Regions from separate parts of the Pseudomonas sp. HY13-MNA-CIBAN-0226 genome, predicted to be linked through region 1. Evidence: predicted binding sites of a transcription regulator. Region 1 holds the regulator's gene; the other holds the start of a gene.
The links. Region 1 encodes sigma-54, which starts transcription at its own class of promoters, with help from an activator protein. Its sites were predicted from a motif close to ANTGGCATNNANNTTGCTNT; they were not measured.

Region 2: a site for sigma-54 is predicted at 2,364-2,383, ahead of glnA (type I glutamate--ammonia ligase). Genes of this name have one in related genera too.

What each region holds. Positions count from the first base shown of each region.
Region 1 covers NZ_JBEOPS010000006.1:92,021-99,889, forward strand. Annotated here, with positions in the region: gene AAEZ05_RS08420 (ATP-binding cassette domain-containing protein) at 1-736, opposite strand, end outside; gene AAEZ05_RS08425 (KpsF/GutQ family sugar-phosphate isomerase) at 1,013-1,987, shown strand; gene AAEZ05_RS08430 (KdsC family phosphatase) at 1,987-2,511, shown strand; gene lptC (LPS export ABC transporter periplasmic protein LptC) at 2,519-3,091, shown strand; gene lptA (lipopolysaccharide transport periplasmic protein LptA) at 3,078-3,626, shown strand; gene lptB (LPS export ABC transporter ATP-binding protein) at 3,626-4,351, shown strand; gene AAEZ05_RS08450 (RNA polymerase factor sigma-54) at 4,563-6,056, shown strand; gene hpf (ribosome hibernation-promoting factor, HPF/YfiA family) at 6,131-6,439, shown strand; gene ptsN (PTS IIA-like nitrogen regulatory protein PtsN) at 6,452-6,916, shown strand; gene rapZ (RNase adapter RapZ) at 6,919-7,776, shown strand; gene AAEZ05_RS08470 (HPr family phosphocarrier protein) at 7,792-7,869, shown strand, end outside.
Region 2 covers NZ_JBEOPS010000013.1:11,711-19,579, forward strand. Annotated here, with positions in the region: gene typA (translational GTPase TypA) at 1-555, opposite strand, end outside; gene thiI (tRNA uracil 4-sulfurtransferase ThiI) at 695-2,149, opposite strand; gene glnA (type I glutamate--ammonia ligase) at 2,482-3,888, shown strand; gene AAEZ05_RS15525 (DUF4124 domain-containing protein) at 4,120-4,629, shown strand; gene AAEZ05_RS15530 (DUF4124 domain-containing protein) at 4,626-5,249, shown strand; gene AAEZ05_RS15535 (hypothetical protein) at 5,283-5,456, opposite strand; gene glnL (nitrogen regulation protein NR(II)) at 5,480-6,565, shown strand; gene ntrC (nitrogen regulation protein NR(I)) at 6,562-7,869, shown strand, end outside.

The DNA.
Region 1 (7,869 bases):
CCGTCATGAACTGGCGGATCCGCGGATCGTCCGAGTTCATCAGCTCGTCCGGCGTGCCCTGCCCCAAAACCTGCGCCTCACCCACTACATAGATGTAGTCGGCGATGCTCGCGGTCTCTGCCAGGTCGTGGGAAACCACAATACTGGTGATACCCAGCGCATCGTTGAGCAGGCGGATCAGGCGCACCAGCACGCCCATGGCGATCGGGTCCTGCCCGACAAAGGGCTCGTCGTACATGAGGATCTGCGGATCAAGGGCAATGGCCCGCGCGAGCGCGACACGCCGCTTCATGCCACCGGACAGTTCGTCGGGCATCAGGTCGATCGCGCCGCGCAAGCCTACGGCCTGCAACTTGAGCAGGACGATATCCCGGATCATTTCCTCCGGAAGCTGGGTGTGCACACGCAATGGGAAAGCCACGTTCTCGAACACGTCGAGGTCGGTGAACAGCGCACCGCTCTGGAACAGCACGCCCATATGCTTGCGAGCGTCGAACAGATCGCTTCGAGACAGCTTCGGCAGGTTCTGGCCGTTAACCCAGACTTCGCCGGCAGTCGGCCGCAACTGTGCGCCCATCAGGCGCAACAGCGTGGTCTTGCCGCACCCTGAAGGCCCCATGATGCCGGTGACCTTGCCCCGTGGAATACGGATATCGACGTTATTGAAAATGCTGCGCGCACCGCGCTTGAAGGTCAGTCCCTTCAGCTCGACCGCGTAGGCGTTATCGGCACTCATCTAAACTCCTTGCGATGCAGCCTCACACTCGGACGCCTGTCTTTCTGGCGAAAGCACATTCACCGTGGGCAGGCCGAACTGGCGGCGAACTATATCACTGCAAGGGCTTGGCGCCCAAGGCTAAAGCCGGGCGATGTTCAGCTGCACGACAGGTCAAAAGACTCCCAGCGAGAGGATTACGTAACAGGGAATGACAAAGCACGACGAACTAGCGTGAGGGTTTCGATCATAACCGCTATAATCGCCGCCTTTTCATCAGGCTATACGATTTCCGACATGAGCCAATCCAGCGACCTAATTCAATCGGCACAACGCACCATCCGTCTCGAACTGGAAGCTGTACAAGGCTTGCTTCCACGCATCGACGCAGATTTCGTACGCGCGTGCGAGATGATTCTGGCAAGCAAGGGCCGCGTGGTCGTGGTCGGCATGGGAAAATCGGGGCATATCGGCACCAAGATCGCCGCCACCCTGGCCAGCACCGGGACCACGGCGTTTTTCGTCCACCCGGCCGAAGCCAGCCACGGCGACATGGGCATGATTACCCGGGACGACATCATCCTGGCCCTGTCCAACTCCGGCTCGACCACTGAAATCGTAACCCTGCTGCCGCTGATCAAGCGCCTGGGCATCCAGTTGATCAGCATGACTGGCAACCCTGACTCGACCCTGGCCAAGGCCGCCGAAGTCAATCTCGACGTGCAAGTCGAGCATGAAGCCTGCCCGCTGAACCTGGCGCCCACCTCTTCCACCACTGCGGCACTGGTCATGGGCGACGCACTGGCCGTCGCGCTGCTGGAAGCGCGTGGCTTCACGGCGGAAGATTTCGCTTTTTCCCACCCGGGTGGTGCACTTGGTCGTCGCCTGCTGCTCAAGGTCGAGAACGTCATGCATGCCGGCGACGCCCTGCCCCGGGTCCAGCGTGGCACCCTGCTCAAGGACGCGCTGATGGAAATGACTCGCAAGGGCCTGGGCATGACCGCGATACTGGAGGCCGACGGCAAACTCGCCGGGATCTTCACCGACGGTGACTTGCGCCGCACCCTGGACCGCGCCATCGACATTCATCACGCCACCATCGACCAGGTCATGACCCTTCACGGCAAGACCGCGCGGGCTGAGATGCTCGCCGCCGAAGCCTTGAAGATCATGGAAGACAACCGAATTAACGCTCTCGTAGTGGTGGACGATGAGGATCGCCCGATCGGCGCCTTCAACCTCTCCGACCTGCTGCGCGCAGGAGTCATGTAATGAGCAACGATCTGCTGCAACGTGGCAAGAATATCAAGCTGGCAATCTTTGATGTCGACGGAGTGCTCACTGATGGGCGCCTGTACTTTCTCGAAGACGGCAGTGAATTCAAGACTTTTAACACCCTCGACGGCCAAGGCATCAAGATGTTGATGGCAGCCGGCGTTCAGACCGCTATCATCAGCGGTCGCAAGACCCCGGTGGTTGAGCGTCGGGCGAAAAACCTCGGCATTCCCCATCTGTACCAGGGGCGCGAAGACAAACTGGTGGTGCTGGACGAACTTCTTGGCGAACTAGGCCTAAGCTATGAGCAAGTCGCCTACCTCGGCGACGACTTGCCTGACCTGCCGGTGATACGCCGCGTTGGCCTGGGCATGGCGGTGGCCAATGCGGCCAGCTTCGTGCGTGAACATGCCGACGGCATCACCCAGGCCCGCGGAGGCGAAGGTGCTGCCCGCGAGTTCTGCGAATTGATCCTGCGCGCCCAGGGCCGCCTCGATGCGGCAAACGCCGCGTACCTGTGAGCCAACTATGCTGAGCAAAAAGTTTCGCAACATACTGCTGTTCGGTTGCATCGCCGCGATTTTTGCTGCGGTCGGCTACTGGAACATCAGCCCTGAACGCTTTCTCGACAAGCCGACCGTGGCCGTCGATGAGACGGCGATCGACTATTACGCCCTGAACGCCCACAGCGTGCAGTTCCTGCCCGATGGCAAGCTGCAGTACGAGATGACGTCGGACAAGGTCGAACACCTTAAAGCCACTGAAGTGACGCTGCTGACCAACCCGGACCTGAACATGTTCCGCGGCACCGAGTTTCCCTGGCATGTACAGAGCGAACGCGGTGAAGTGAATCCGGATGGTACGGAAGTGGAACTGATCGACTCGGTGCGTATCACACGTTTCGACGAGAAAAACCGCAAGACGCTGATTACCACCACCCGTATGACCGTGTTCCCGAAGCAGCAATATGCGCAGACGGAGCAACCCGTTAGAATCGACGGCGCCGGTGGCGTGTCGACTGGCACGGGAATGAAAGCGTATTTGAAAGAAAGCAGGATACACCTGCTATCGAACGTAAGAGGACAGTATGAGGCTCGTTAAAACCCTCCCTATTTTGCTCAGCCTGGGCGCAGCACTGGGAAGCGTGAGCGCCTGGGCTCTGCCGAACGATCAAGAGCAGCCTATCCGCATTCAGGCCGACGACGCCCAACTGGACGACAAGAACGGCATCGCCACCTACAAAGGCGACGTCATCATCACCCAGGGCTCCATGAAGGTGACCGGTAACACCGTGACCATCACTCGCACCCCGGCAGGCGACATCGACGTGGTGACTTCCGTGGGCAACCTGGCTTACTTCGAGCAATTGCAGACCCAGGGCGACGCCAAGCCTGTCCAGGGCTATGGCGTCACGATCCAGTATCACGCCTCGCAGAACCGCGTCGTGCTGATCGATCGAGCCAAGGTCATCGACAAGGACAACAACGTCACCCAGGGCGAGAAAATCGTCTACGACACCGTGAAGAAGCTGGCAAGCGCCGGTCGCGCCACGGGCAACAAGGTGACCGAGTCGCGCCCGCGAATCGACATGGTTATCCAGCCTAAAAAGAAAACCGACGAGCAGAAGGCCCAGTAATGGCAACTCTGAAAGCTCAGCATCTGGCCAAGAGTTACAAGAGCCGCCAGGTCGTGCGTGACGTCAGCCTGTCCATCGACAGCGGTCAGATCGTCGGGCTTCTTGGCCCCAACGGCGCCGGCAAGACCACTTGCTTCTACATGATCGTCGGCCTGGTGCAGGCTGATCAGGGCCGCGTGCTGATCGACGACCTGGATGTCAGTCACCAGCCCATGCACGGCCGCGCCAAGGCAGGTATTGGCTATCTTCCGCAAGAAGCGTCGATCTTCCGCAAACTGTCGGTGGCCGATAACATCATGGCCATCCTCGAGACCCGCAAGGAACTCGACAAGGCCGGGCGCCGCAAGGAGCTGGAGAGCCTGCTGCAGGAATTCCACATCAGCCACATCCGCGACAACCTCGGCATGAGCCTGTCGGGCGGCGAGCGACGCCGTGTGGAAATTGCCCGGGCGCTGGCCACCAACCCGAAGTTCATCCTCCTCGATGAACCTTTCGCCGGCGTGGACCCGATCTCGGTTGGCGATATCAAGCAGATTATCCATCACCTGAAGGCCAAGGGCATTGGTGTACTCATCACCGACCACAACGTCCGCGAAACCCTGGATATCTGCGAAACAGCCTACATCGTCAACGATGGCCAGCTGATTGCCGAGGGCGACTCCGCGACCATCCTGGCCAACGACCTGGTCAAGGAAGTGTATCTGGGCCATGAGTTCCGCCTGTAAGCGCTGAGGTGCCTGCCCAGTCGCGCGAGCGCTGAGGTGCCTGCCCAGTCGCGCGAGCGCTTGTCACTTTGAAAAATCAATACTTTTTTATTGTTACAGCGCTCTAGGCAAACACTGCAAAATCGGGCATATAATTTGCTTACGTTTGGCGCTTCGGCGCCCTGTAGTGGATGGCGCATGCGCGCCGGCGAATAAGGTTTAAGCCCCTGCCATGAAACCATCGCTAGTCTTGAGAATGGGCCAGCAGCTGACGATGACACCTCAGCTGCAACAGGCCATCCGCCTGCTCCAATTGTCGACCCTGGACCTGCAGCAGGAAATCCAGGAGGCGCTGGAGTCCAACCCGATGCTCGAACGCCAGGAAGACGGCGACGACTTCGACAACGCCGATCCCTTGGCCGACAAAGCCGAGCAGCAGCCCAACGCCGATGTTTCGGAGCCCTCCTATCAGGAGACCGCGCCAACGGTCGACAACCTTGAGGAAGGCGACTGGAACGAGCGCATTCCCAACGAGCTGCCGGTCGATACTGCATGGGAAGACGTCTACCAGACCAGCGCCAGCAGCCTGCCCAGCAACGATGATGACGAGTGGGACTTCACCACCCGCACGTCGGCCGGTGAAAGCCTGCAAAGCCACCTGCTGTGGCAGCTCAACCTCGCCCCGATGTCCGACACTGACCGCCTGATCGCCGTCACCCTGATCGACTGCATCAACAATCAGGGCTACCTGGACGAAACCCTCGAGGAAATTCTCGAAGCCTTCGACCCGGAACTGGACATCGAGCTGGACGAAATCGAAGCCGTCCTGCACCGCATCCAGCAATTCGAACCGGCCGGTATCGCTGCCCGAAACCTCGGCGAATGCCTGTTGCTGCAATTGCGCCAGTTGCCCGCCAAGACCCTCTGGCTCGCAGAAGCCAAGCGCCTGGTCACGGACTACATCGACCTGCTGGGCAGCCGCGACTACAGCCAGCTGATGCGCCGCATGAAGCTCAAGGAAGATGAACTGCGCCAGGTGATCGAACTGGTGCAGAGCCTCAACCCGCGACCCGGCTCGCAGATCGAGTCCAGCGAGGCCGAATACGTGGTCCCGGACGTGATCGTGCGCAAGGACAACGAGCGCTGGCTGGTGGAACTCAACCAGGAGTCGGTGCCCAAATTGCGGGTCAACGCCCAGTACGCCGGGTTTGTGCGTCGCGCTGACACCAGCGCGGACAACACCTTCATGCGCAATCAGTTGCAGGAAGCCCGCTGGTTCATCAAGAGCCTGCAGAGCCGCAACGAAACCCTGATGAAAGTTGCCACCCAGATCGTCGAGCATCAACGGGGTTTTCTGGAGTACGGCGACGAAGCCATGAAGCCGCTGGTACTGCATGACATCGCCGAAGCCGTCGGCATGCACGAATCGACGATTTCCCGGGTGACCACGCAAAAATTCATGCATACCCCACGGGGTATTTATGAACTGAAATACTTTTTCTCAAGTCACGTCAGCACCTCGGAAGGCGGTGAATGCTCGTCCACGGCGATCCGCGCGATCATCAAAAAACTGGTTGCAGCGGAAAATCAGAAAAAGCCGTTGAGTGACAGCAAGATCGCTGGTTTACTGGAGGCACAAGGCATTCAGGTGGCTCGCCGCACCGTCGCCAAGTACCGCGAATCCCTTGGGATCGCGCCTTCGAGCGAACGCAAGCGGTTGATGTAAAGCCACGCCACAGCGTTCCAGTGGTAGACCATCGGGTCTACCGCTTTATGCACTGGCAACGAAGGAGAAGCTGTATGCAAGTCAACATCAGTGGACACCAACTGGAAGTGACCGAACCCCTGCGCACCTACATCGGCGAAAAACTCGCCCGATTGGAAAGGCATTTCGACAAGATAACCAACGTGCAAGTCACGATGACCGTCGAGAAGCTGCTGCAGAAAATCGAAGCCACGCTGCATATCCCCGGCGGAGAAGTGGTCGCCAATGCCGAGCATACGGACATGTATGCCGCCATCGACCTGCTGACCGACAAGCTGGATCGCCAACTCAAAAAGCATAAGGAAAAGACCCAGAGCCTCCTCCAGGGCGCAACCGGTCGTTAACACTCCCAACTCATGATCCGACTTGAAAGCATCCTGACCCCCGGCCGTTCCCTCGTGAACGTGCCGGGCGGCAGTAAAAAGAAAGCCCTCGAACAAATTGCCAACCTAATCCATCGCGAAGTGCCGGATATGGAGATGCAAGATGTCTTTGAGGCCCTGATCGCCCGTGAAAAACTCGGCTCGACCGGTTTTGGCAACGGCATCGCCATCCCCCACTGTCGCCTCAAGGGCTGTACCTCGCCGGTCAGCGCCCTGATGCACCTCGACGCCCCTATTGATTTCGACGCCATCGACGGTGCTCCGGTTGACCTGCTGTTCGTGTTGCTGGTCCCGGAAGCCGCCACCGATGCGCACCTGGAGCTTTTGCGCCAGATTGCCAGCATGCTTGATCGCAAGGAAGTGCGCGAAAAATTGCGCAGCGCCCCGAGCAATGAAGCCTTGTACCAGGTTGTCCTGGACGAGCAGAACGGTCATTAATCATGCGCTTGATCATTGTCAGCGGCCGCTCCGGCTCAGGTAAAAGTACCGCGCTCGATGTCCTTGAAGACAGCGGGTACTACTGCATCGACAACTTGCCCGCCGGGCTTTTGCCCGAGCTGGCCGAACGAGCACTGATCCACACCGAGCTCGCGCAACCGCTGGTGGCCGTGTCGATTGACGCGCGCAACCTGCCAAGCCACCTGTCCCGTTTTCCGGAATTGCTGGAGGAAGTGCGCAGCCGTCACATCAAGTGTGACGTGCTGTACCTGGACGCCGACGAAGAAACCCTGCTCAAGCGGTTTTCCGAAACCCGTCGCCGCCATCCGCTGAGCAATGCCAATCGCTCGCTCGCCGAGGCAATTCAGGACGAGTCCAATCTGCTGGGTCCGATTGCCGACCTGGCTGACCTCAAGGTCAACACCACCAACCTGAACCTGTACCAGTTGCGCGATACCATCAAGCTGCGGCTGTTGAACCAGCCTGAGCCTGGCACCGCGTTCCTGGTGGAGTCTTTCGGCTTCAAGCGGGGCATGCCTGTGGATGCCGACCTGGTGTTCGACGTGCGCTGCCTGCCCAACCCTTATTGGAAACCAGAGTTGCGCGAGCAATCCGGGCTCGATCAACCGGTAGCCGACTACCTGGCCGCGCAACCGGACGTCGAGGAAATGTTCCAGGACATCTCCACCTACCTGCTCAAATGGCTTCCACGCTTTGCTGCCAGCAACCGCGCGTATGTCACCATAGCCATTGGCTGCACCGGCGGGCATCACCGCTCCGTCTACCTGACCGAACGTCTGGGCCAGGTTCTGCAACAATCCCTGAAGAACGTCCAGGTCCGCCACCGCGACCTCAGCTAAAGGATTCACATCGCGATGCCTGCTCTGGAAATTGAAATCATCAACAAGCTGGGCCTGCATGCCCGCGCGTCGGCGAAATTTGTCGGGGTCGCA
Region 2 (7,869 bases), on a different contig from region 1:
CGGAGTCATGTCTTCAGCCATGTCGGTGTGATCCAGACCGGCAATGCCGTTCAGGGCCGAGGCGTAGACGACTTTGAAGTCCAGCTGTTCTTCGGTGGCACCGAGGTTGTCGAACAGGTCGAAGATCTGGTCCAGAACCCAGTCCGGACGTGCGCCTGGACGGTCAACCTTGTTGATGACCACGATCGGACGCAGGCCGGCTTCGAAAGCCTTCTTGGTCACGAAACGGGTTTGCGGCATAGGGCCGTCTTGAGCGTCAACCAGCAGCAGAACGGAGTCAACCATCGACATTACGCGTTCAACTTCGCCGCCGAAGTCGGCGTGGCCCGGGGTGTCCACGATGTTGATGTGGTAGCCGTTCCAGTTGATGGCGGTGTTTTTCGCCAGAATGGTAATACCGCGCTCTTTCTCCTGGTCGTTGGAGTCCATCACGCGCTCGTCGTTGAGCTCGTTGCGCTCCAGGGTGCCGGATTGACGCAAGAGTTTGTCTACCAAGGTGGTTTTACCATGGTCAACGTGAGCAATGATGGCGATGTTGCGTAGATTTTCGATCACTTGTGTATCTCGATCAGAGGATTCGGTGTGCTGACAAGTCTTGGCAGCGATTAACAGTAGAGTCAGGCCTTGCCGTTACAGCTTGACGGCAGAGTCGGGGGGCCGGTGACGCAGGCCACAGGCAAACAGCCCCGGGCTCTTAGCTCGGTCGATAAACGCGCACATTGGCATGCCCCTCACTGAGCAAATGGTGGGCATGCAGGCGACTCATCACGCCTTTGTCGCAATACAGCAGGTACTGGCGAGTAGGGTCCAGTTCCTTGAAACGAGCGTTCAATGCATAAAACGGCATCGTTTGTACCTCAATGCCCGCGAGGTCCAGCGGCTCGTCTTCAGCGGCATCCGGATGACGGATGTCGATGACGATCTGACCTGCCAGTGCTTCGCCGACTTCTTCGATTTGCAAGTCCTGGCCCAATTCGTCGATCACGCGATCGATCGGTACCAGCTTGGCGTTCTCAAGCGCACGCTCGAGAACCGCCATGTCGAATTCTTTCTCTTCGTGCTCCACGCGCGGACGCTTGGCGTGGGTCTTGGGGTTCACCGAGATGACCCCGCAATATTCCGGCATGTGCTTGGCGAAATCGGCCGTGCCGATTTCGTTGGCCAGATCGATGATGTCCTGCTTGTGGCTGGCGATCAGCGGTCGCAAGACCAGCTTGTCAGTCACGCAGTCGATCACGGACAGGTTCGGCAGCGTCTGGCTCGACACCTGGGAAATCGCTTCACCGGTGACCAGCGCCTCGATCTCCAGCCGATCGGCAATACGGGAAGCAGCGCGCAACATCATACGCTTCAAAACTACGCCCATATGACTGTTATCGACTTTCCCGAGAATTTCTCCCAGTACTTCCTCGAACGGCACACTGACAAATAACACGCGTTGGGAGCTGCCGTACTTCTTCCAGATGAAGTGCGCGACCTCCATCACCCCCAATTCATGGGCCCGCCCGCCCAGGTTGAAGAAGCAGAAATGGCTCATCAGCCCGCGGCGCATGATCTGGTAGGCGGCCACCGTTGAATCGAAGCCACCGGACATCAGCACAAGCGTCTGCTCCAGGGCACCCAGCGGATAACCGCCGATGCTGTTGTGCTGGTTGTGGATCACGAACAACCGTTTGTCGCGAATTTCGAGACGAACTTCGATTTGCGGCTCTTTCAGCGAGATTCCGGCGGCGCCGCATTGACGACGCAGCTGGCTGCCGACGTATTTCTCGACATCCATGGAACTGAATTCATGCTTGCCGGCGCGCTTGCAGCGCACCGAAAAAATCTTCCCGGCCAGGGCGTCACCGAAGTGCAGCTTGCACTTGGCAACGATGTCGTCGAAGTCACCCAATGGGTACTCGTCGACCTGCAGGAAATGCGCAATGCCCGGCATGCAGCTCAGGCGCTCGGTCATCTCCTTCAGGGCCTTGGGCTCGCTAACGCGGGTTTCCAGCTCGAGATTGTCCCACACACCGTTCACCACCACGGCCGGGTCCAGGTCGCGGAGCACGGTGCGGATGTTCTTGGCCAACTGGCGGATGAAACGCATCCGTACCGGGCGGCTCTTGATGGTGATCTCGGGGAAGACTTTTACGATTAGTTTCATGAAAACAGCGCGCGCTGGGCCAGCCGAAAAAGGGGGGCGCGGATTATAGCGGAAATTGCTCAAGGTTTAACCAGTTAATATGCAGAACCTTCGACGCGCACCAAAACGGGTCATTTGTGTGATTATGCGCCACATAACGGGGCGAGTTTTGCCGTTTCTGAACGCCATACATCTATATAAGCGTGAATTTGGGGCGAAAAACCCATGCTGGGGCACTGGCATGCAATTTGCTCCCTTGTGAGGCAGGTTGCCTTGGCAGAGTATTCGCGCCGGCATCACCCACATTCCAAGGGCCATCCACTACCAAAGCCCGAAGCCACCCGGAGGACACTATGTCGAAGTCGGTTCAACTCATCAAAGATCATGACGTCAAGTGGATTGATCTGCGCTTCACAGACACCAAAGGCACTCAGCACCACGTGACCATGCCGGCTCGCGACGCGCTGGATGAAGCTTTCTTCGAAGAAGGCAAAATGTTCGACGGTTCCTCCATCGCTGGCTGGAAAGGCATCGAAGCCTCCGACATGATCCTGCTGCCAGACGACAGCACGGCCGTTCTCGACCCGTTCACCGAAGACCCAACGCTGATCCTGGTCTGCAACGTGATCGACCCGTCGACCATGCAAGGCTATGACCGCGACCCGCGCGCCATCGCCCACCGCGCCGAGGAATACCTGAAGTCGACCGGTATCGGCGACACCGTATTCGTTGGCCCGGAGCCAGAGTTCTTCATCTTCGACCAAGTGAAGTTCAAGTCCGACATCTCCGGCTCGATGTTCAAGATTTACTCCGAGCAAGGTTCGTGGATGTCCGACCAGGACATCGAAGGCGGCAACCATGGCCACCGTCCAGGTATCAAAGGCGGCTACTTCCCGGTTCCACCGTTCGACCACGACCACGAAATCCGTACCTCCATGTGCAACGCCATGGAAGAAATGGGCCTGACCATCGAAGTTCACCACCACGAAGTGGCGACTGCCGGCCAGAACGAAATCGGTGTGAAGTTCAACACCCTGGTGGCCAAGGCTGACGAAGTTCAGACCCTGAAGTACTGCGTACACAACGTTGCTGTCGCCTACGGCCGCACCGCGACCTTCATGCCTAAGCCACTGTACGGCGATAACGGCTCGGGTATGCACGTTCACCTGTCCATCGCCAAAGATGGCAAGAACACCTTCGCAGGTGAAGGCTATGCCGGCCTGTCCGACACCGCCCTGTACTTCATCGGCGGCATCATCAAGCACGGTAAGGCCCTGAACGGCTTCACCAACCCGTCGACCAACTCCTACAAGCGTCTGGTCCCAGGTTTCGAAGCACCGGTCATGCTGGCCTACTCGGCTCGCAACCGTTCCGCTTCGATCCGTATTCCTTACGTGTCGAGCCCGCGCGCTCGCCGTATCGAAGCCCGCTTCCCGGATCCAGCAGCCAACCCGTACCTGGGCTTCGCTGCACTGTTGATGGCTGGCCTGGACGGCATCCAGAACAAGATCCACCCTGGCGACGCAGCTGACAAAAACCTGTACGACCTGCCGCCTGAAGAGGCCAAAGAGATCCCACAAGTTTGCGGCAGCCTGAAAGAAGCCCTGGAAGAGCTGGACAAAGGTCGCGCGTTCCTGACCAAAGGCGGCGTGTTCTCCGACGACTTCATCGACGCTTACATCGCTCTGAAAAGCGAAGAAGAAATCAAGGTCCGCACCTTCGTACACCCACTGGAATACGAGCTGTACTACAGCTGCTGATCCGGTAGCGCCAGCACTCGCGGCGTGACAAAAAGAGGCCTCCTTCGGGAGGCTTTTTTTATGCGTACAAGATCAAAAGATCGCAGCCTTCGGCAGCGCCCACAGGCGCGTAGGAGCTGCCGAAGGCTGCGATCTTTGCTACTGCTTTTCATACCGAAATATTAACGACTTGGGTCAAGCGCCAGCCCTGACCTATGCTGCACCCCAACGCCTTCGCTTCTGGTCGATTTTATGGGTCGTGTTTTTTTACTGTTGTTGCTGCTGATCGCCCTGCCCGCTGCAGCGCAGATCTACAAGTACACCGACGCCAACGGCAACACCGCCTACAGCAACCAACCGCCCGATGGCGTCGTGGCGCAGCCGGTCGAGCTACCTCCGCTAAACAGCGTCGAATCACAAGCACCTGCTGCGCCGCCTGTTGACGCCGTAACTGACGAACAGCCGAGTAGCGCATACGAAGTGCTGGAATTGACCAACCTGCCCACCAGCGAAGCGTTACGCGCCAACAACGGCACATTCACCGTGAACGTGTTGATCAAGCCGCGCCTGCGGGGCCCGCATCTGTTCCGGCTGCTGCTGGATGAACAGCCCTACGGCCAGCCTGGCAACGTGCCAGTCCTGCAGTTGGTAAACATCGATCGTGGCACCCACAGCCTGGCGGTACAGGTGATCAGCGGGGACAACGTCGTGCAGCAAAGCCCGACCGTGACCTTCACCGTGCAGCGAGTGCACAAGCCTTGAAAGGGTGGCTGTTGGCCGGACTGCTGCTGGTTGCGCTGCCCGCGCCGGCCGAAATATTTACCTACGTCGATGCCCAGGGCAATCGGGTCTTCACCGATCAGCCCGGCTCCGGCAACGCCAAGCGCGTACCGCTGGCGCCGGGTAATCGCATGTCCGCCAATCCGGGCAGCGCCAAACCGGCGACCCCCAGACCACAAGCCGAAGCCCCCCCTCTTTATCGCTACGACCTGCTGAGGGTGCTGGTACCCGAACCTGACGCCACGCTGCGCAGCAGCGCCGGTGAACTGATCGTCAGTGTGACCAGCGAGCCCGGCCTGCAACGGGGTCACCGCTACCGCCTGCTGCTGGACGGCAAACCCACCGCCGAACCCGGCCTCAGCCCGGTCTTTGCCCTGACCAATGTCGACCGCGGCAGCCACAACCTGTCCGTTGAAATCCTCGACCAGCAAGGCCGCACAGTAGAGCGCACCGCCAATCAACCCTTTCACATGCTGCGAATTTCCCTTGCCCAGAAACGCCAGGTCAAACCCTGCGCCCTTTCCGACTTCGGCCAGCGCCCGGAGTGCCCGCTCAAGGACAAACCCGAAGAGGAAAAAAATCCCTTCCTGAAGTTCTTTTAACCCTCAGCCTGCTTGCGCACTATATTGGTGCGCCTAGAGGCGCACTACCCAGTTCTCATCCCATTTTGGTTCGAAACTACCCGTCGAAGCTGGCAAAACGCCACGCAAAAGAGCGTCAAACGCCTGTTTCAGGCGATCGACGCTTCTTTTCAGAGCCTTGGTTTGGTTTTTGCATTTTCCAGTAACAAACGCTTTTTTCTTGCGCACGCCCTGCTCCAAAAGAGGTCCTGATGACCATTAGCGACGCACTGCACCGCTTGCTGCTCGACAACCTGACTACCGCCACCATCCTGCTCGACGCGCAGCTGCGCCTGGAGTACATGAACCCGGCGGCAGAAATGCTCCTGGCAATCAGCGGGCAGCGCAGTCACGGGCAATTCATCAGTGAATTGTTCACCGAATCCACCGAAGCGCTGAATTCCCTGCGCCAGGCTGTTGAACAGGCTCACCCTTTCACCAAGCGTGAAGCGATGCTTACTGCCCTCACCGGCCAGACCCTGACTGTCGACTACGCAGTGACGCCGATCCTCTCCAACGGCGACACCCTGCTGCTGCTCGAGGTCCACCCGCGCGATCGCCTGTTGCGCATCACCAAGGAAGAGGCACAGCTGTCGAAACAGGAGACCAGCAAGATGCTGGTGCGTGGCCTGGCGCACGAGATCAAGAACCCGCTGGGCGGGATTCGTGGCGCAGCGCAACTGCTGGCCCGTGAACTGCCCGAAGAAAGCCTTCGCGATTACACCAACGTGATCATCGAAGAAGCCGATCGCCTGCGAAACCTGGTGGATCGCATGCTCGGCTCGAACAAGCTGCCATCGCTGGCCATGTGCAACATTCACGAAGTGCTCGAGCGGGTCTGCCATCTGGTGGAAGCCGAAAGCCAGGGTTGCATCAACCTGGTGCGCGACTATGACCCAAGCATTCCCGATGTCCTGATTGATCGTGAGCAGATGATTCAGGCGGTATTGAACATCGTGCGCAATGCGATGCAGGCCATCAGCAGCCAGAATGAGCTGCGCCTTGGCCGCATCAGCCTGCGCACCCGGGCCATGCGCCAGTTCACCATCGGCCACGTGCGTCACCGCCTGGTCACCAAGATCGAGATCATCGACAACGGTCCAGGCATACCGGCGGAACTTCAGGAAACCATCTTCTTTCCCATGGTCAGCGGCCGCCCGGACGGTACCGGGCTGGGCCTGGCCATTACCCAGAACATCATCAGCCAGCACCAGGGCCTGATCGAGTGTGACAGCCACCCAGGCCACACCACCTTCTCGATCTTTCTGCCACTGGAACAAGGAGCCACATCGACATGAGCCGTAGTGAAACCGTGTGGATCGTCGATGACGACCGTTCTATCCGTTGGGTCCTGGAAAAAGCCTTGCAGCAGGAAGGCATGACCACGCAAAGCTTCGACAGCGCCGATGGCGTGATGAGCCGCCTGGCGCGCCAGCAGCCGGACGTGATCATCTCTGACATTCGCATGCCCGGCGCCAGCGGCCTGGACCTTCTGGCGCGGATTCGCGAACAGCACCCACGGCTGCCAGTGATCATCATGACCGCTCACTCCGATCTGGACAGCGCTGTCGCGTCCTATCAGGGCGGCGCGTTCGAGTACCTGCCAAAACCGTTCGACGTCGACGAAGCCGTATCGCTGGTCAAGCGGGCGAACCAGCACGCCCAGGAGCAGCAAGGTCTTGAAGTCGTCCCGACCCTGACCCGCACTCCGGAGATCATCGGCGAAGCGCCGGCGATGCAGGAAGTGTTTCGCGCCATTGGACGCTTGAGCCACTCCAACATCACCGTGCTGATCAACGGCGAATCGGGCACCGGCAAGGAACTGGTCGCCCACGCCCTGCATCGTCACAGCCCACGGGCAGCCTCGCCGTTCATCGCGCTGAACATGGCGGCAATCCCCAAGGACCTGATGGAATCCGAGTTGTTCGGCCATGAGAAAGGCGCCTTCACCGGCGCCGCCAACCTGCGTCGCGGGCGTTTCGAACAGGCAGATGGCGGCACGCTGTTCCTCGATGAAATCGGTGACATGCCGGCAGACACCCAGACTCGCCTGCTGCGGGTCCTGGCCGACGGCGAGTTTTATCGGGTAGGGGGTCACACCCCGGTCAAGGTGGATGTACGAATCATCGCCGCGACTCACCAGAATCTGGAAACCCTGGTGCACGCGGGTAAATTCCGCGAAGACTTGTTCCACCGCCTCAACGTCATCCGCATCCACATTCCACGACTGTCGGACCGTCGCGAAGACATCCCGACCTTGGCCAAACACTTCCTTGCCCGCGCAGCCCAGGAACTGGCAGTGGAGCCCAAGCTGCTCAAGAGCGAGACCGAGGAGTACCTGAAGAACCTGCCGTGGGGCGGCAACGTGCGTCAGCTGGAGAACACCTGCCGCTGGATTACAGTGATGGCTTCCGGTCGCGAAGTGCACATCAGCGACCTGCCGCCGGAACTGTTGAACCTGCCTCAGGATTCGGCCCCGGTGACCAACTGGGAGCAGGCGCTGCGCCAGTGGGCAGACCAGGCGTTGGCCCGTGGCCAGTCGAGCCTGCTCGACAGCGCGGTGCCGGCGTTTGAACGGATCATGATCGAGACCGCCCTCAAG